3 regions of the Pantoea sp. X-Soil-OKNW-556 genome follow, and region 2 is predicted to be linked to each of the others. Evidence: predicted binding sites of a transcription regulator. Region 2 holds the regulator's gene; each other region holds the start of a gene.

Region 1 (6,599 bases), 370 kb from region 2:
TGATGGAAAACTGGTTTCTCGCCGCCAGCCCCAATAATCCTTTTATCCGCGAATGGCAGAAGCAGTACGCGCCGATTAAACATCTTGGGGCGCAACGTTTCTTCAGTGAATTGAATAAGCGCGATGATTTTACCCTGCTGGCGCAAAAAATTGCCGAGCCAGAGCAGCAACTTTGCTCCCTGGCGCAACAGGCGGCGATGCGTGAATATCGCCGGGCGAATATCTATCTGCGCAAGGGCGAAGCGAATGCCTACTTTTATCAACGCCTGAGCGGCTGGAATAGCGCGGCGTTTGCTAAATCGGTGTTATTTCAGCAGCGCCCGCACACCCCGCCACCGGTGATTAAATTAAGCGGTAATGAACGTCAGCATCTCGACTTCAACCTGCGCCTTGGCAACTACAATCGCACCAGCCTGCTGGGACAAATGATGCAACCCCATGCACCGGTTGCGCTGGTGTCGCCCTCAGCCATCAACAAAGCGCGCGCGTAGCCAGTGAATAAAGGTGGTGACCGCCCGTGGCACCTGGGCCGCAAAAGGGCGCACCACCCATAAACGATCGGCGAAGGCGTCCACCGACTGCCATTGCGGTAAAACCCGTTGTAACGTACCCGCCGCCAGCGCCGCGCTGGCGCTGAAATCTGGCAGCATAGCAATGCCCAGCCCCTGCAACGCCGCATCGCGAATCGATTCGCTATTGTTGGTGGCAAAATTCCCCTGGATTCTGACCAGCACCGTTTCGCTGGCGTCGTTCAGTTGACGGAAACGCCACTGTGGTGACTCCAGCCCGCGCGGATAGTACAGGCAATTATGCTGCTGCAATGCCTGTGGGGTTTGTGGTGTACCCTGCTCCGCCAGGTAAGCGGGGGACGCCACCAATAAGGTCTGGGTTTCACACAGCGGCAATGCGACATGCGTTTCCGGCAACTGCTGGCTGTGACGAATCGCCAAATCAAAACCCTCACTGCCGAGCGAGACTAAGCGGTCGGTCACATCCAGTTGGATACGCACCTGCGGATATTCACGCAAAAAATCGCCGATAATCGGCACCAATTGCTGCCGGGCAAAGGCTACGGGGGCGCTGACACGAACCATGCCGCGTACCGGGCCCGCCTCATCACGCACGCTGAAAAAACTCTGCTCAATACGCGCAAAGGGATCTCGCAGCTCATCCACCAGCTTTTCTCCGGCAGATGTCAGGCGTACGCTGCGGGTGGTGCGTTGCACCAGCGCGACGCCCGCCATCTCTTCCAGCTCTTTAATCTTTTGACTCATCGCCGCCTTACTGACGTCCAGCCGTTCAGCCGCACGGGTAAAGCTCCCCAACTCAGCCAGTACGGTCAGCCAGTGCAGGTGCACCCAAAGTGCATCGGTTTTAATCTCTTTCATGATGATTGTTCAAAATAATAAATAATCATTTCAGGCAGCGCGCTTTTTCTTTGCAACGGTACACGGCAGCATAGCACCACATCCTACTCTTTCCATGTGAGCAAAAACGAGGGTTTATTTATGCCGTTACTGCAATTTGACGTGATTCAGGGCCGTTCTGAATCAGAATTACGTACTCTGCTGGATGCGGCTCATCGCGCCGTTCTGACTGCTTTTAAAGTCCCACCCCGCGATCGTTATCAGATTGTTCACGAAAACAAAAGATACCAGATGGTTTTTCAGGATACCGGCCTCGGTTTTGAGCGCAGTGACAATCTGGTGATGGTACGGGTCTACACCAGCCCGAGAAGTGAAGAACAGAAAACGCTCTTCATGGCAGAGTTAGCACGCGAGTTACAGGAAAACTGTGGCGTGCAGGGCAATGACCTGATGATCAGTTTTATTACCAATAATAAAGGTGACTGGAGCTTTGCCGATGGCGAAGCGCAGTACCTGACCGGCAAACTCTGATCCTCTTCTCTTCCCCCTTATCTGGCAGCGATCTTTGATTGCTGCCAGTGCAAACCATAGCCTGCCTAAACCCGCTTTAAACAAAGTCAAATCAGCCGCACAAATCTGACTGGTCGTGTTGCAGACATGTGACAGCCAATATAGATTGACGCAAAAACCCCCAAAGAGGGTGGTTACGCACGGATTGCGTATTCAATCAGCCTGAGGATCCGACCTTGTCCGAAGTATTATCGGTTGTACTTTTTTTAGCTGCGATTGCAGTCTATTCCCACAAAGCCGGACGTAATAAGTTCTGGTTTGGTGTGATTTTGCTTCTTCTTACCCTGTTCATCGTGCTCAACATCACGCTGTTTGCCAGCAACTATTTTACTGGCGACGGGATTAATGACGCGGTGCTCTATACCCTGACTAACAGCCTGACCGGTGCGGGCGTCAGCAAATACGTGGTGCCGGCGATCGGTATCATCATTGCCTTATTTCTCCTGTTCTGTCTGCTCACATGGCTGCTACGTCGTCGCAAACAGAAACACCATCTTGGCTGGAGTCTGTTGGCTATTGCCTGTGCTGCGGGCTCAGTGCAAACCACTCCGGCATTTCGTCAGGTGAAGGATTTAATTGCTTCCCATAATCGACTGGCGGATTCCGATTTCGAGACTTACTACAAGACGCCAAAATCGGTGATTAGCGAGCCAAAGCTCAACCTGGTCTATATCTATGGCGAAAGTCTGGAGCGAACCTACTTTAACGAAAAAACGTTCCCCGGCCTGGCACCCGAGCTGAGTCGTGAAAAAGATCAAAGCCTGGATTTCAGCAACACCGAACAACTGCCCGGCACGGATTACACCATCGCCGGTATGGTCGGCTCACAATGTGGGATTCCGCTGTTTGCTCCGTTCCAGGACAATGCGTCGGCCGCACTGTCCAGCTTCTTCCCACAAAATATCTGTCTCGGCGATATCCTGAAGAATTCCGGCTACGAGAACTGGTTTATTCAGGGTGCCGACCTGCGCTTTGCCGGTAAAGATACCTTCCTGAAATCGCATGGTTTTGACCCGGCACATATGTACGGTGCGCAGGAACTGAAAGATCGCGTGGCTGACCCTGACTATCGCAACAACTGGGGTTATTACGATGATACCGTGATGGATGAAGTGTTTAAGAAGTATGAGGAACTGTCGCGGCAGCAGAAACGCTTTGCGCTCTTTACCCTCACCGTCGATACCCACCACCCGGACGGTTTTATTTCCCGTACCTGCCAACATAAAAGCTACAGCTATGATGGCAAACCAAATCAGTCATTCAGTGCGGTGGCCTGCTCTCAGGAACATGTGGCGCGACTGATTGAACGTATTAAAGCCTCGCCGTGGTTTAAAAACACCATCATTGTGGTGACGTCCGATCACCTGGCGATGAATAACACCGCGCATCAATATCTGATCCAGCAACCACGCCATGACCTGTTTATGGTGATCCGTGGCGATCAGCCTGAAGCGAAGGTGCTGGATGGCAAGCGCAGCACGCTGGATAACGGTGCCACCGTGTTGGATATTCTCGGTGGCGATAAAGCCATTGGCCTTGGCCGCAGCGGCCTCAGTTCCCCTTCGCTTTCCGCGCAGTTTGATAACATGACGCAGAAGGTGTTGTCATGGAAACCGGATATCATCCAGCTGTGGAATTTCCCCAGCAAGCTCGATGCCTTCACCATCGACCAGCAGAAGAACACTTTCAGCTTCTCAGGTACCACCTTCAAGCTGCCGATTCTGTTCCGCGTGGGCGATAAACGCGTGGAACCGCTGCCAGAAGGTGAGTATTCCGCGCCGCTGCGTTATCAGCTGGCAGACTTTACCGCTGCGGAGAAGTTCGTCTGGGTGGATCGCTGCTTTAAGATGGCGCGCCTGTGGCAGCCTGATCTGGCACTTTCCAGCGACCTCTGTCTCGCAATGGGGCAGATGGGCGGTCAGCCAACGGTTACGCGTATTGATAAACCGGTGTGGAAGGGAAAAGCGATCTTCCCGCTAACCACCCTCAGCGATGCGCAATATCAGCACAATGAGCAGCAGATCCGTATTGAAGACAACGCCATTCGCTATAGCGCTGACAGCTTTATGCTCAACGTGCCCGGTGCACCGCAAAGCGTGAAAAGCTTCACCGGCATTTCGCGCCCGGAGCTGTGGGGACGTTGGTCCAACGCCAATCTGGCACCGGAAGTGAACATCGAATATGTCGATCCGCTGCCGGGAAGTTTTGATGTGGTGATCACCGCCCGTGCATTTGGCCCCAATGCGCATCGGCCAATTCCGGTTCGCGTTGGCGATCAGCAGCAGGAATTAACCTTGGGTGACGATGTATCGACCACCACGCTGCATTTCACCAATCCCGGCGGCAGCCATAATTTAATTATTGCCCCGCCGGAACCCCAGCTCTCCAATGTGGGAAATATCATCGGCCAGGACCCCCGTAAATTAGGTATTGGCATGGTGGATATTAAAATTATTCCACAACCGCAGGGTTAACGGGAATTATGTCATTCCTGTTGCAGGGATGACATAATGTTTCAACTACATGCATAATGTATATTTCGGATCATCGCGGTGCGTCCTGCACCGCGAATCCATAGGTTCAGATAGTTCCCGAATATATTGAACCCCCTATTTCCATGTCAGGCATTTACCTGAACCGCCCATTCTCCAGGTGATGCCAGAATATTTATTTCATCGCTAAACCTTCACATCCGTAAAATATTACTGGCACGCAATATGCTTTATTCCCCTCTCACAACATCTAATAATCAGACAGGGGCATGTTATGGCGTCAAGTGGGCTAAAACAGAAATTAGGGCTGGTCGATCTGTCGTTACTTGGCATTGGATCGATGATTGGGTCGGGCTGGTTATATGCCGCACTCAACAGCTCCGGCTATGCGGGCAGCCATACTGGCTGGGCGTGGGTATTAGGGGCAGTGATCGTGCTGCTGATTGGCCTGGTGTATGCCGAGCTTTCATCGGCGCTGCCGCGCGCGGGCGGCTTTGTGCGCTACCCCAACTATTCACACGGCAATATCGTCGGTTTTGTTATTGGCGTGAGTTCACTGCTCGCCTACACCAGCACGGCCGGGGTGGAGGTTGAAGCCGTGCGTCAGTACGCCATTTATTGGTGGCCAGCGCTGGGACATGCTGATGGCAGCCCGACCGGACTGGGTTTTGCCGTGCAGATTGGGCTGCTGGTGGTGTTTTTCCTGCTTAACTACTGGAGCGTCAGTTTCTTTGGCCGCGTTAACACCATTGTTACCACCTTTAAATTTATCGTGCCGTTGCTGACCATTGTCACCCTGCTGCTCTACTTCCATGCGCCAAATCTTGAGGTGCCACCGGCACCTCCGGGCGGAGCTCATGGCGTGTTCAGTTCACTGACCGGCGCAGGGATCGTGTTTGCCTACCTCGGTTTTCGTCAGGCGGTGGATTTTGCCAGCGAAGCCAAAAACCCACAGCGCAACGTGCCGCTGGCGATTGGTATCGCTATCGCCGTCAGTTTCGTTATTTATCTGGCGCTACAATACGCCTTTATGGGTGCAGTGCCGACAGATTTACTGTCGCAACACGGCTGGGCTGGTCTGAAGCAGGTATTCCAGTCACCCTATGCTGACCTGGCACGCAGCCTTGGTCTTACCTGGTTAATTAACCTGATCTTGATCGACGCCGTCATTTCACCGGCCGGGACCGGTAACATCTATCTGGCTGGGGCCGCACGCGTACTTTTCGCGTGGGCGCGCAACGGCCATCTGTTCAAGGTGTTTGGTGAAGTGGATGCGAAATCCGGTGTGCCTCGTGGCGCATTGTGGCTGTCATTGCTGCTGGCGATCGTCTGGACGCTGCCATCAGAGTTTCAGGTATGGGGTGGCTTGATTGGTGCAGTAACCTCCGCAACGGTGTTTACCTATATGCCCGGTCCAATAACCCTGGGCGCGTTCCGTAACCACTTGCCAGATATGCAGCGCCCGTTCCGTTTACCGATTGCCGCGATCCTCAGTCCTCTGGCTTTTGTTGCCAGTACTCTGCTGATCTACTGGAGTGGCTGGTCAGTGAATGAGATCCTCATCCCGATCCTGATTGTCGCCTGGATTGGCTATGCCATTTTTGGCAAGAAAAACAACCAGTTCCGTCAGGATTTGCAGTGCGCATGGTGGCTACTGGCCTACTACATCGCCGTACTGGTGATTTCCATGCTCGGCACCTACGGCGGCAGCGGTGTGATTGGTGCACCACTGGATATGATCCTCGCCATCGTTGCTTCACTGGTCTGCTACTTTTGGGGCGTAAAAGCCAGCCTGTCCGTTCCCGCCATCACCGATGAAGAGGATGAAACCCCAACTTCCGGCAAAAAAATTAGCGGTAAATACGCACATAATTAATCCCCCACCCGCCTGTGCCACGGCACAGGCGGCCTGCCCCTGAAAATCTCGTTACTCGTTGTCCTAATTGATTTTTTTCGAGATAGCGCGCAAAATACATACTGTCACATGGCGCAACTATCACATCCCAGACAGGTTTCTCCCCAGGAGAAAACCATTCAGGGAGAACAGGGATGATACTGACGATGATGAATACCCATAAAGCGTACAAATCGTTGCAGCAGGCAGGTGTGGACGAACGCCAGGCAGAAGTGCTGGTCGAGATCTTCGCCGAAATGCAGCAGGAACATTCAC
Region 2 (6,599 bases):
GCTCAGGCTATTGCCCTCTTCTGTTGAGGCAAAGCCGCACTGCGGGCTGAGGCAAATCTGATCCAGGCTGACGAATTGTGCCGCTTCCTGCAAACGTGCCTTCACCTGGGCCGGGTCTTCCAGCTCACCGGTTTTGGTGGTAATCAGGCCCAGTACCACCTGCTGATGGCCCGGCTTGATAAAGCGCAGTGGCTCGAAACCACCAGAGCGCTCGTTGTCATATTCGAGGAAGAAGGCATCGATATTTACCCCGCCAAACAACACCTCAGCCACCGGCTCGTAGCCGCCTTCGGAGATCCAGGTGGAACGGAAATTACCACGACACACATGCAGGCCGACGGTCAGATCTGCCGGTTTACCTTCCAGCGCAGTATTCAGCACCTGAGCGTAGATACGCGCCAGTTCTTGCGGATCTTCACCACGTTCGCGGATCTGCTGCTGCTGATCGGTGGAACACAGATAGGCCCAGACGGTATCGTCCAGTTGCAGATAACGGCAGCCAGCCGCGTAAAACGCCTGAATGGCATCTTTGTAGGTTTGAGCCAGATCGGCGAAGTACTCTTTCAGATCCGGGTAAACGTTGGCGTCGATCACTTTGCGACCACCACGGAAATGCAGCACGCTCGGGCTGGGAATGGTCATCTTCGGCACTGCGTCACCGGCAATGCTTTGCAGGAAGCGGAAGTGCTCCAGCATCGGGTGGTTCGGGTTAAACGCCACTTTGCCGGTCACTTTCACGCCACGCGCTTTCGTCTGCACGCCATTAAATTGAATGCCCTGCTCCGCTTCGTAACGCTCGACGCCAATCAGATCATCAAAGAAGTCGAAGTGCCACCAGGCACGGCGAAATTCACCATCGGTAACCACTTTAAGACCGTTGGCACGCTGCTGCTCCACCACATGACGGATAGCGTCATCTTCGACCTGACGCAGCGCGGCGGCATCAATTTCACCCTTAGCAAACTGCTCGCGTGCCTGTTTGATAGCGGCGGGACGCAGAAAACTGCCGACGGTATCGGCGCGGAACGGGGCGGTTACTCGTTGCATGATCACTCCTGGCTAAAGCCGTAAACGCATGGTTGCGTCAGGTAATAATTTCACCTGGTTATCTTTGGCCATCTGGATGGCTATATGGCCAAGAAGAGTGACATGTTGAACGGATTTGGGCAAACGAAGAAAATTCAGGTGACATGAATAAAATTCATGTTGCGATGTTCGTTCTTCAATTTTCCTCAATGGAGGCACGCGCCTGCGCCATCTGACTCTCAGACAACGGCAGATATCCCGCCTCACTAACCCGACGCTGCCCCTGGGGTGACAGCACCTGATGCAGAAATGCCGAAACCAACGGCGGCAACGGTTTCCCGGGCGCTTTATTGACGTAGATATATAGCGGGCGCGACCACGGATAGCGGCCGCTACGGATAGAATCGGCATCCGGCATCACGCTTTCACCGCTATTGGTGACCACCGGCAGCGTCTTCACCCCACTGAGATGAAAGCCAAAGCTGGCGTAACCAATGCTGTTGGGCGTCGCTGCCACCGCCTGCACCACCGCCGCCGATCCGGGAAACTCCGCCACATCAGCACGGAAGTCGCCCTTGCACAGCACCTGCTGCTTGAAGAAGCCCCAGGTGCCGGACGCGGAGTTACGTCCGTAGCGTTGGATGCTACGCGTGGCCCAATGTGGATCGGTCAGACCGACATCCCCCCAGCGCTGCGGCACCTGCTGCGCACCGCACAGACGCGTTACTGAAAACAGCGCATCAAGCTGCTGTGGCGCAATTTGCTTCAGCGGATTGTCCTGATTGACCACCACCACCAGCGCATCCATTGCCACCGGCACCGCCAGCGGAGGATAGCCATAGCGCGCGATAAACAGTTGGCGCTCATCGACCTGCATCGGGCGGCTCATCGCGCCAAGCTGGGCAGCACCCGCCGCCAGCGCAGTGGGTGCCGTTGATGAACCCGCCGCCTGTACCTGCACATTCACCCCCGGTGACTGACGGCTGAAATCCTCGCCCCACAACGTCATCAGATAACCGAGGGTATCAGAACCGACACTGCTCAGATTGCCCGCCAGCATGGTTTGTTGCCCCTGCGCCAGCACAGAGAACGACAGCAAAATGAACAGCAGCAACGATTTCATGCAGGGATTCCACGTAGCGGCGCGATTTATCGCGCAGTCTTTTGAGCGATTTATCGCGCAGTTTTTTGGTGTTCCAATTGAACGGCGCGCGATAAATCGTGCCGCTACGGGGAAATCAGAACGCTTATTGCGCCACATTCTCCCGTATCTGGCTGGCGACGATCAACCGTGACGGCAGGATAAAGCTGAAACACGTTTCCTGATGCGGCACGCTGGTGATTTCCAGCCGGGCGTTGTGGTGACCGAGGGCATGCTTAACAATCGCCAGCCCAAGGCCGCTGCCACCGGTAGCGCGCGAACGCGCTTTATCCACCCGGTAGAAACGTTCGGTCAAACGTGGCAGATGTTCCGGGCTGATCCCTGGCCCGTTATCGCACACCTTAAACTCGGCACCTTGTTTATTACGTAGCCAGCTGATATCAATGCGCGTCCCTTCCGGCGTATGGTTGACCGCGTTATACACCAGGTTGGAGATGGCGCTGCGCAACTGTTCATCATTACCCAGTACTTTGAGATGCGGATCGGTGTGAAAATGGATCTCATGACGCCCCTGGCTCAAAGTTTCCGCTTCGCGCTGGAGCAGCAACAGCATGGTCGGCACATCTACCGTCTCTTTCATATCGAGGGCGGGAGCAGCTTCAATGCGCGACAGCGTCAGCAGTTGCTTCACCAGGCTATCCATACGTCGTGTTTGCTCCGTCATGGTTTGCAACGCTTTGCTGCGTGAACGTTCGTTCATCACCGAATCGTTCATCATCTCCAGATAGCCTTGCAACACCGTCAGCGGGGTACGCAACTCATGGCTGACGTTGGCGAAGAAGTTACGTCGCGCGCCCTCCAGTTGATGCATTTGCGTCACATCACGCGCCACCATCAGCCACTGCCCTTCGCTATAGGGCATCACGCGAAACTCCATATGACGTTGATTATTCAGCACCAACGTCAGCGGCTTATTAAAGTCACGCTGGCGGATATAGCGGGAGAATTCAGGATAGCGCAGCAAGTTGAGGATGTTCTGACCATTGTCTTCCGGCCAACGCAGGCCGAGATGCTGTTGCGCCAGGCCGTTACACCAGAAAATGATACCCTCTTCGGTGGTCAGCACCACCGCATCCGGCAGCGATTCCGCACCGCTGCGAAAGCGTTTGATCAGGTTGCCCAGCTCGCGACGACGACGACGGTTACGCAACTGCATTTGATACAGCCCGTAAAACAGCGGTTCCCAGCTGGCGCGTCCACCGGGCGGCGTCATGGATCGATCAACCCATAACCAATGGGAGAGTCGCATCAGGTTCCAGAAATGCCACAACAGCAAACCCAAGACCGCGATCAGCAGCAGCCAGGGGAGATAGCCAAATACCAGACCTAAAATCAGTGCCGGCAGACAGACCAGCACCAGTTCGGTCAATAATCTCTTCCAGGAGAGTCGTTCCAGCACGGTAAAGACTCCGTTTAGTAGCGAGCAGAGAAACGATACCCTGTTCCGCGTACGGTTTGTACCATGCGATCGTGGCCGGAGACCTCCAGCGCTTTACGTAAACGACGGATATGCACATCGACAGTACGATCTTCGACATACACATTGGTGCCCCAGACATGGTTCAGCAGTTGTTCGCGGCTGTAAACGCGTTCCGGGTGCGTCATAAAGAAGTGCAGCAATTTGTACTCAGTCGGTCCCATCTCCAGCGGCGTGGCTTCGGACATCACGCGATGTGATGACGGGTCGAGGCTCAGTCCCTGCATCTCAATCACCTCTTCCACCGCCATCGGCGAAATACGCCGCATCACCGCTTTGATACGCGCCATCAACTCTTTCGGGGAGAACGGTTTGGTGATGTAATCGTCAGCGCCCACTTCCAGACCGCGTACACGATCTTCTTCTTCGCCACGCGCCGTCAGCATCATCACCGGAATATCGCGCGTCATGGCTTCACGTTTCAGGTGCTTGATAAACTGGATACCGCTACCGCCGGGTAACATCCAGTCCAGCAAAATCAAATCCGGCCAGGGTTCGATGAGCTTCCCTACTGCGCTGTCATAATCTTCCGCCTCAATCGGCTGGTAATCGTTCTGTTCCAGCACGAAACATAACATTTCACGGATGGGAGCTTCGTCTTCCACAACCAAAATGCGCTTAGCCATTATTACTCCTGCTGATATGACGGCTGTCACTGGGATTTGCGGCGTCATTATGCGTCAGTTTTATGACACTTTTATGAAAAACCCAACCCTGGAAATTTAGTGGAAAAACAGAAATGTGACAGCCGTGAGGCGTTTTTTTTGCTTTCGTGGTGAAGTCGTTATAATTCCCCATCGCTTTTTCTGGCAGGGAGCATCCATGCGCATCATCCATACGGCAGACTGGCATCTGGGCCAGTTCTTTTACAGCAAAAGTCGCGCTGCTGAACATCAGGCATTTCTCGACTGGCTGCGCCAGCAGATTGACCAGCATCAGGTGGATGCGCTGATTATCGCCGGTGACCTGTTTGATACCGGCTCACCGCCAAGCTATGCGCGTGAAATGTTTAACCGCTTCGTGGTGGCGTTGCAGGCCAGCCGCTGCCAGTTGATCGTTCTGGCAGGGAACCACGATTCGGTGGCAACGCTCAATGAATCACGCGAACTGCTTGCCTGCCTCAACACGCAGGTGATCACCAGCGCTACGCCGCAGGGCGAGCAGCAGATGCTGACCCTGAAGCAGCGCGACGGTACGCCAGGCGCGCTGCTGTGCGCCATCCCTTATCTGCGCCCGCGCGATATTTTGCGCAGCCAGGCCGGACAGTCCGGGCGGGAAAAACAGCTGTCGCTGCTGGAAGCCATCGAACAACATTATCAGCACTGCTTTGCCGCCGCAGAGGCGCAGCGCGCAGCACTCGGGGGCAAACTGCCGATTATCGCCACCGGCCATCTCACCACCGTCGGCGTAACCAAAAGCGACTCGGTGCGTGATATCTACATCGGCACCCTCGATGCCTTTCCGGCGCAGGCATTCCCTGCGGCGGATTACATCGCACTCGGCCATATTCACCGAGCACAACGCATTGCTGACAGCGATCATATTCGCTACAGCGGTTCGCCCATTCCACTCAGCTTTGATGAGTTGGGCCGCGACAAGAGCGTGTTTCTGCTGGATTTCAGCACCGGCCTTGATGCCGTGACGCCGCTGACCATCCCGCTGTTCCAGCCAATGCAGATACTGAAAGGATCGCTGGCGGATATCGAACGGCAACTGGCGCTGTTCAAAGAAAAAGAGGGCGAACTGGCGGTGTGGCTGGATATTGAAATCACCACTCAGGAGCACCTGAGCGACCTGCAACGCCGCGTGGAACAACTGACGGAAAACTTACCGGTGGAGGTGCTACTGGTACGCCGCAGTCGCGAACAGCGCAGCCGCAGCCTGGCGCGACTGGATAACGAAACCCTGAGCGAATTGCAGGTTGAAGAGGTGTTTGCGCGTCGTCTGGCGCTGGAAGAGGATCTGGATGCCGACCAGGCAGCACACCTTACGCAACTGTTTCGCACCACCCTAGCCGCGCTGGAGAACCCCTCTGCATGAAAATCCTGACGCTGCGTTTTAAAAACCTCAACGCCCTGCGCGGAGAATGGTTTATCGATTTTCGCCGTGAGCCATTTGCCAGTAACGGTTTGTTTGCCATTACCGGGGCCACCGGCGCCGGTAAAACCACCCTGCTCGACGCCATCTGTCTGGCGCTGTATCACCAGACGCCACGCCTCGGCGTGCTGTCGCAAACCCAGAACGAACTGATCACCCGGGATACCGCCGAATGCCTCGCCGAGGTGGAGTTTGAGATCAAGGGTGAAGCCTGGCGTGCCTTCTGGAGCCAGAACCGCGCCCGTGGTCAGGCCGACGGCAAATTGCAGGCTCCGCGCGTTGAGCTGGCGCGCTGTGCCGACAACCAAATTGTTGCCGACAAAGTGGGCGACAAATTAAAACTGATCGAAACCCTATCCGGTCTTGATTTCGCCCGCTTTACCCGCTCAATGATGCTGTCGCAGGGGCAATTTGCTGCCTTTTTGAATGCCAAACCTGGCGAGCGCGCCGAGCTGCTGGAGGAGCTGACCGGCACCGAGATCTACGGTCAAATCTCAATCCAGATTTTCGAGCGCTACAAAAGCGCGCGTGCCGATCTCGACACGCTGCGCGCCCGCGCCGGAGGAATGTCGTTGCTGGATGAGACGCGGCGGGCTGAGCTGGCAAGTCAGTTGGAACAACTCAATGCAGCCGAGGTCACGCTGAACCAGCAGCTCACCACTGCGCAGCAGCAACAACAGTGGCTGAGTCAGTCACAACAATTGGCTGGCGAACAGCAGCAGGCGCAACAGGCGTTGCAGGCGGCAGAAAACGCGTGGCACCAGGCCGAACCTGAACGTCAGAGGCTGGCGCGCGCCGAACCGGCGGAAAAATTACGCGATAAACTGCAACAGCGCA
Region 3 (6,599 bases), 710 kb from region 2:
CGCCCGCTCGGGCTGATTCACGGTATAAACCAGGATATGCAGACCTGCCGCTTTCAACTGCGCGGTGCGCTCGGCATTCAGCAATTTGTGGTTGAGGTGAATGGAGACGCAATCCAGACTTGAGGTCAGCGCTTGCCAGTCATCATGCCAGCTATCCAGCAGCAAGCCGCGTGGCAGTTCTGGCACCGCCTGCATGGCGGCTTCCAGCGCCTGATACGAGAAAGAAGAGAGCAGCGGCGCAGTTTGCCCCTGCCACAATTCACGCGCGGCTAACGCCACATCGCGCCCCGTCTCCACCTCTTTGCCAGTGGTCGGTTTGATCTCAATATTCGCCATCATCTGATGCTGACGGCAGCGCGCGGCCACGTCACTCAGCAGCGCCAGCGGCTCACCGGCAAATTTGTTGCTGAACCAGCTACCGGCATCCAGTTGCGCCAGCTTATCCCACGGCAAATCGCCCGCCACGCCCCAGCCGTTGCTGGTGCGATCGAGGGTGTCATCGTGCAGCAGGAAAATCTGGCGATCGTCTGAGAGTTTGGCGTCAAACTCAATCATTTGGTGGTGATAATGCGCCCCCACATCAATGGCGGCGAGGGTGTTTTCCGGGGCCAGTTTACCGCCGCCACGATGGGCGACAATGTGCGGATACGGCCAGTTGTGCTTACTCATTCCAGACGCTTTCCATGAGTTGAATCGAAGAAATGTAACGCCTCCGACGGCAAATGCAGCCATAGGCTGCTGCCCGCCGGCGGGCGTTCGCTGTGCGGCAAACGTACCACCAATCGCGCCTCACCGATACGACCATGCGCCAGATTATCAGCACCGAGCATTTCCAGTGTCTCCACCACCAACGGAATCCCCCCCGCCTCTCGGCTTGTTAGCTGGATATGCTCCGGGCGAATGCCCAGCGTCAGTGGCCGATTGGCCCACTTCGCCTTGCTTTCCGCCAGCGGCAGCGCGTGCAGGGCATCGAGGGTAAAACGGGTGCCGTCGCTGTTGATCTGCCCCGGCAGCAGGTTCATCGCCGGTGCGCCGATAAAAGCGGCGACAAACTGGCTGGCCGGGCGTTCGTACACCTCAACCGGCGTGCCCACCTGCTCGACAATGCCTTTGTTCATTACCATCACGCGCTGTGCCAGCGTCATCGCCTCAACCTGGTCATGCGTCACGTACAGGCTGGTGGTTTGCAGACGACGGTGCAGCTGTTGCAGCTCCAGCCGCATCTGCACGCGCAGGCGGGCATCAAGGTTTGACAACGGTTCATCAAACAGGAACACCGCCGGTTCACGCACGATGGCGCGCCCCATCGCCACACGCTGGCGTTGACCGCCGGATAACTCACGCGGGCGACGGGTCAGCAGATGATCCAGTTCGAGGCTACGCGCCGCTTCCAGTACGCGCTGGCGAATCTGTTCTTTGCCCATACCACGGATTTTCAGGCCATAGGCCATGTTCTCTTCTACCGTCATATGTGGGTAGAGCGCGTAGTTCTGGAACACCATCGCGATACCACGATCTTTCGGCTCCAGATCGGTAACACGTTGGTCGTCAATATAGATATCGCCAGAGCTGACGCGCTCCAGCCCGGCCACCATACGCAGCAGCGTGGATTTACCGCAGCCGGAAGGCCCGACCATCACCATAAACTCGCCATCGTTGATGGTGATATTCAGCGGCTGAATGATCTGATTTTTGCCGTCATACGATTTGGTGACGGTCTGAAGGGTTACGCCTGCCATTTTATTTCTCACTCTCCACCAGGCCACGCACAAAGGCACGCTGCATGACTAAAACCACCACCACCGGTGGGATCAGGGTTAATAACATTGCCGCCATCACTTCATTCCACTGCGTCGGACCGCCGCTGGTATTGATCATACTTCTCACCCCGGCCACGGCTGTGCCAAGGCTGGCATCATTGATGATCAGCAGCGGCCACAGATACTGGTTCCAGCCGTAGATGAAGGTAATGACAAACAGCGCGGCCAGATTGGTTTTCGACAGCGGCAACACGATGTCCCAGAAGAAGCGCAGTGGACTGGCACCGTCGATGCGTGCCGCTTCAATCAACTCATCCGGTAGCGACATAAAGAACTGGCGAAACAGGAAGGTGGCGGTGGCCGAGGCCATCAGCGGCAACGTCAGACCGCTGTAGCTGTCGAGCATATGCAGCGTCGCAATCACCTCCACCGTCGGGAAGATACGCACTTCCACCGGCAGCATCAGGGTGATGAAAATCAGCCAGAAAAACAGCGAGCGCAGCGGAAAGCGAAACCACACCAGCGCAAATGCCGACAGCATCGAGACGGCGATTTTGCCCACGGTGATACTCAGCGCCATCACCAGGCTGTTGAACAGCATCAGGCCAAACGCCGGGCCACTGCCGTTAACGCCCTGAGTCCAGATGCGCGCGATGTTGTCCCACAGGTGGTGACCTGGGATCAGCGTCATTGGCACCTGATAAACCGCGTTGTTGTCCAGCGTTGCCGCGACAAAGGCGACATACAGCGGAAACAGGATCGTCAGCACACCCAGCACCAGCAGCGTGTGGCTGAAGATATCCAGCCCGCGTCGGTTCTCAATCATTGGTATTGCACCTTACGCTCGACAAAGCGGAATTGCAGGATAGTGAGGCCAATCACCAGCAACATCAGCACCACCGATTGCGCTGCCGACGAGGAGAGATCCAGCCCGGTAAACCCTTCGCGATAAATTTTGTAGATAAGCGTGGTGGTCGCCTGTACCGGCCCACCGCCAGTGGCGGCATCGATCACCGGGAAGGTGTCGAAGAAGGCATAGACCAGGTTGACCACCAGCAGGAAGAAACTCACCGGGGTGATCAACGGCAGCGACAGGTTAAAGAAGCGCCGCACCGGCCCGGCACCGTCAATCGCCGCTGCTTCCACCAGCGATTTGGGGATCGATTGCAGCGCCGCAAAGAAAAACAGGAAGTTGTAGCTCATCTGCTGCCAGATCGATGCCAGCACGATCAGGAACATCGCCTGGCCGCTGTTTTGCGCGTAGTTCCAGTTGTAACCGATCTGGTTAAGGAGATGGCTGAACAGGCCGAGTCCGGGGTTAAACAGGAACATCCACAGCACTGCCGCGACCACCGGGGCTACCGCATACGGCAGCAGTAGCAAGGTTTGGTAGAGTTTTTTCAGCCGCACCACATAATCCACCAGCGCCGCCAGCAGCAGAGAAAACAGCATGCCGCACCCCGTGACCAGCGCGCTGGATTCAATGGTGGTCCAGAAAGAGGCCAGGTAGTACTCATCACTGAACAGCCGTCTGAAGTTATCCAGCCCAACAAAAGTGCTGGAGATACCAAAGGGATCAAGGCTTTGCAGTGAGTACCACAGCGCTTCACCGGCTGGCCAGAGAAAGAAGATGGCGGTGATCACCAGCTGTGGCAGTACCAGCAGATAGGGCAACAAACGGGAGCGGAAAACCGGGCGTGATGATGAGGACATAACGGACTCGTTCAGGCAAAAAGATCGGGGCAGACACGCGGCCTGCCCCGTTACGGCGGGTTACTTCACCTGCTGCTCAAAACGGCGCAGCAGTTCGTTTCCGCGTTTAACTGAGTTATCCAGCGCTGCCTGCGGCGATTGTTTGCCGGTCCACACGCTTTCCAGCTCCTCGTCCACGATGGTGCGAATCTGCGGCATATTGCCCAGACGCATCCCTTTGGTGAACGGCAGCGGATCTTTGTTCAGCATCTGGCGCGTCGCGATATCGGCACCCGGGTTCTTGTCGTAGAAGCCCTGCTGTTTGGTCAGCTCGTACGCCGCCGTGGTGATCGGCAGATAACCGGTTTTCTGGTGCCACTCGGCGGCGATTTCCGGTTGCGCCAGGAACTGCATAAACTCCGCCACACCTTTGTAAGTGTTGGCATCTTTGCCCTTCATCACCCACAGGCTGGCACCACCGATGATGGCATTCTGCGGTGCATTCGGCACGGTTGCGTCATACGGCATCATGCCGACACCAAAGTTGAATTTGGCGTAGTGTTTGATATCCGCCAGTGAACCGGAAGACGCGGTGGTGATGCCGCAATCGCCGTTGTAGAACTTCGCGGTGGATTCATCTTTGCGGCCAAAGTAGGTGAAATCACCCTTCTTGTTCATGTTTTCCAGCATCTGGATGTGACGAACCTGCACCGGCTTGTTGAACTCCAGCTCAGCGTCTGTGCCGTCAAAACCGTTGTTTTTGGTCGCCACCGGCAAGCCGTGCCAGGCGCTGAAGTTTTCAATCTGAATCCAGCCTTGCCAGCCGCTGGCGTAACCGCAGGTCAGGCCCGCTTTACGCAGCGCATCGGCGTCTTTTGCCAGTTCCTGCCAGGTTTTTGGTGGCTGATCCGGGTTCAGACCGGCTTTTTTGAAGGCGTCTTTGTTGTAGTACAGCACCGGGGTGGAGCTGTTGAACGGCTGAGAGATTAAATGGCCGCTGGAATCGCTGTAGTAACCCGCGACAGTCGGGACGAACTGTTTTTCATCAAATGCGATTCCGGCATCCTGGAACACCTGATGCACCGGCACAATGGCTTTGGACGCCATCATGGTGGCAGTACCCACTTCATACACCTGCAAAATGGCCGGTGCTTTACCGGTACGCACAGCGGCAATCCCCGCCGCCAGGCTTTGTTCATAGTTGCCTTTGTAGACCGGGACGATTTTGTAGTCTGGGTGGGCCTGGTTAAAACGTTGTGCCAGAGAATCAACTTCTTTGCCTAACTCGCCTTCCATTGAGTGCCAGAAAGGAATTTCGGTGGCAGCCAGTGCATGACCACTGAGCATCAGACCGAGCAGGGCACTCATCAGGCGGGGACGAAGCGTAAAAGCGGACATAATGTTTTCCTGTGCATGTAGGTACGCGCGAAATCACGCATTTTTTGTTCGCGAAGTAACATGACACGGGAAAATGACGGAAAAATAACAGGTTAATGACGGGAATGTGACAAGGCTGAGTGCAGCTTGTTGCCCTCATCCCGGCCTTCTCCCGCAAGCGGGAGAAGGAGACGTGCAATATATAAGTTTGGCTCGATCAATTCCCTCTCCCGCTCGCGGGAGAGGGTTAGGGCACTCAGGCACCTAAATAGGCGCTTCTTACCGCCTCGTTGGACAACAGCGCTTCGCCACTATCCTCCAGCACCACATGCCCGTTCTCCAGCACGTAGCCACGGTCGGCCAGTTTCAGTGCCTGGTTGGCGTTCTGCTCGACAAGGAAGATGGTCATCCCTTCTTTACGCAGCTGCTCGATGGTGTCGAAAATCTGCTGAATGATAATCGGCGCCAGGCCGAGCGATGGCTCGTCCAGCAACAGCAGACGCGGCTGGCTCATCAGCGCACGACCAATCGCCAGCATCTGCTGCTCGCCACCGGACATGGTACCGGCACGTTGCACCTTACGCTCCGCCAGACGCGGGAACAGATCATAGACGCGCTCAATACGCTCCTGATACTGGCTACGGCTGGCAAAGAAGCCCCCCATCGCCAGATTCTCTTCCACCGTCATGCGCGAAAACACCCGACGCCCTTCCGGGACAATGGCGATCGCCTCACGCATGATGCGTGCGGTTTGCCAATCGGTAATGGTTTTGCCATCAAACGTAATGGTGCCTGCGGTTGCACGCGGCTCGCCACACAGCGTACCGAGCAGCGTAGTTTTGCCTGCACCGTTGGCACCAATCAGGGTGACAATTTCGCCCTGATTGATATACAGGCTGACGTTATGCAGCGCCTGAATTTTACCGTAATGGGCGCTGACGTTTTCAATGGTTAACATTGGGTTGGCCATATTACGCCTCTCCTAAATAGGCACGGATCACATCCGGGTTATTACGAATCTCTTCCGGCGTGCCGTTGGCCAGCGGCGTTCCCTGATTGACCACGTAAATACGGTCAGAAATGCCCATCACCAGCTTCATATCATGTTCGATCAACAACACCGACACCTTATGCGTACCGCGCAGTTCGGCAATCAGTTCGTCCAGTTCGTGCGTTTCTTTCGGGTTCAGACCGGCCGCCGGTTCATCCAGCATCAGGATTTCCGGGCGCGTGACCATGCAGCGTGCGATCTCCAGACGACGTTGCTGACCATAAGCAAGGTTACCCGCCTGACGGTTCGCCAGCTCCAGCAGGCCGATACGTTCCAGCCAGGTGGCAGCGCGGTCCAGCGCTTCGCTTTCGCCTTTGCGGAACGCCGGGGTTTTGAATAACCCGGAAAATACGCCGCTTTTCAGATGCTGATGTTGCGCCACCAGCAAGTTTTCAATCACCGTCATCTCACGAAACAGGCGCACATGCTGGAAGGTACGCACAATGCCCATCCGTGCAATTTTCTGCCCCGGTAAGCCGGCCAGATTTTGATCGCGCAGTTTGATGCTGCCGCCCGTGGGTTTGTAGAAACCGGTCAGGCAGTTGAACACCGTGGTTTTACCCGCGCCGTTTGGACCAATCAACGAAACGATTTCCTGCTCCCGCAGTTCCAGCGCCACGTTGTTGACTGCCAGCAGGCCACCAAAACGCATCATCAGGCCTTCTACGGCTAATAAAGGCTGACTCATGCCTGCTCTCCTGCTTTACCCTGTTTCAGTT

Evidence for each region. The regulator PhoB, encoded in region 2, activates phosphate uptake and scavenging genes when phosphate is short. The targets are predictions, from matches to a motif close to CTGTCATAAAACTGNCNNAT.
Region 1: the regulator PhoB is predicted to act here: its motif matches at 2,014-2,033, upstream of opgB (phosphatidylglycerol--membrane-oligosaccharide glycerophosphotransferase).
Region 3: the regulator PhoB is predicted to act here: its motif matches at 4,933-4,952, upstream of ugpB (sn-glycerol-3-phosphate ABC transporter substrate-binding protein UgpB).

What each region holds. Positions count from the first base shown of each region.
Region 1 covers NZ_AP035990.1:685,831-692,429, reverse strand. The annotation lists gene AC6I8T_RS03075 (glycosyltransferase family 32 protein) at 1-491, shown strand, start outside; gene AC6I8T_RS03070 (LysR family transcriptional regulator) at 465-1,388, opposite strand; gene AC6I8T_RS03065 (tautomerase family protein) at 1,509-1,898, shown strand; gene opgB (phosphatidylglycerol--membrane-oligosaccharide glycerophosphotransferase) at 2,114-4,411, shown strand; gene AC6I8T_RS03055 (APC family permease) at 4,704-6,305, shown strand; gene AC6I8T_RS03050 (hypothetical protein) at 6,479-6,599, shown strand, end outside.
Region 2 covers NZ_AP035990.1:1,056,413-1,063,011, reverse strand. The annotation lists gene AC6I8T_RS04740 (cobalamin-independent methionine synthase II family protein) at 1-1,047, opposite strand, end outside; gene AC6I8T_RS04735 (PstS family phosphate ABC transporter substrate-binding protein) at 1,223-2,149, opposite strand; gene phoR (phosphate regulon sensor histidine kinase PhoR) at 2,274-3,587, opposite strand; gene phoB (phosphate response regulator transcription factor PhoB) at 3,602-4,291, opposite strand; gene sbcD (exonuclease subunit SbcD) at 4,488-5,705, shown strand; gene AC6I8T_RS04715 (AAA family ATPase) at 5,702-6,599, shown strand, end outside.
Region 3 covers NZ_AP035990.1:345,387-351,985, reverse strand. The annotation lists gene ugpQ (glycerophosphodiester phosphodiesterase) at 1-669, opposite strand, end outside; gene AC6I8T_RS01540 (sn-glycerol-3-phosphate import ATP-binding protein UgpC) at 666-1,739, opposite strand; gene ugpE (sn-glycerol-3-phosphate ABC transporter permease UgpE) at 1,741-2,586, opposite strand; gene ugpA (sn-glycerol-3-phosphate ABC transporter permease UgpA) at 2,583-3,473, opposite strand; gene ugpB (sn-glycerol-3-phosphate ABC transporter substrate-binding protein UgpB) at 3,534-4,850, opposite strand; gene livF (high-affinity branched-chain amino acid ABC transporter ATP-binding protein LivF) at 5,086-5,799, opposite strand; gene livG (high-affinity branched-chain amino acid ABC transporter ATP-binding protein LivG) at 5,801-6,568, opposite strand; gene AC6I8T_RS01510 (high-affinity branched-chain amino acid ABC transporter permease LivM) at 6,565-6,599, opposite strand, start outside.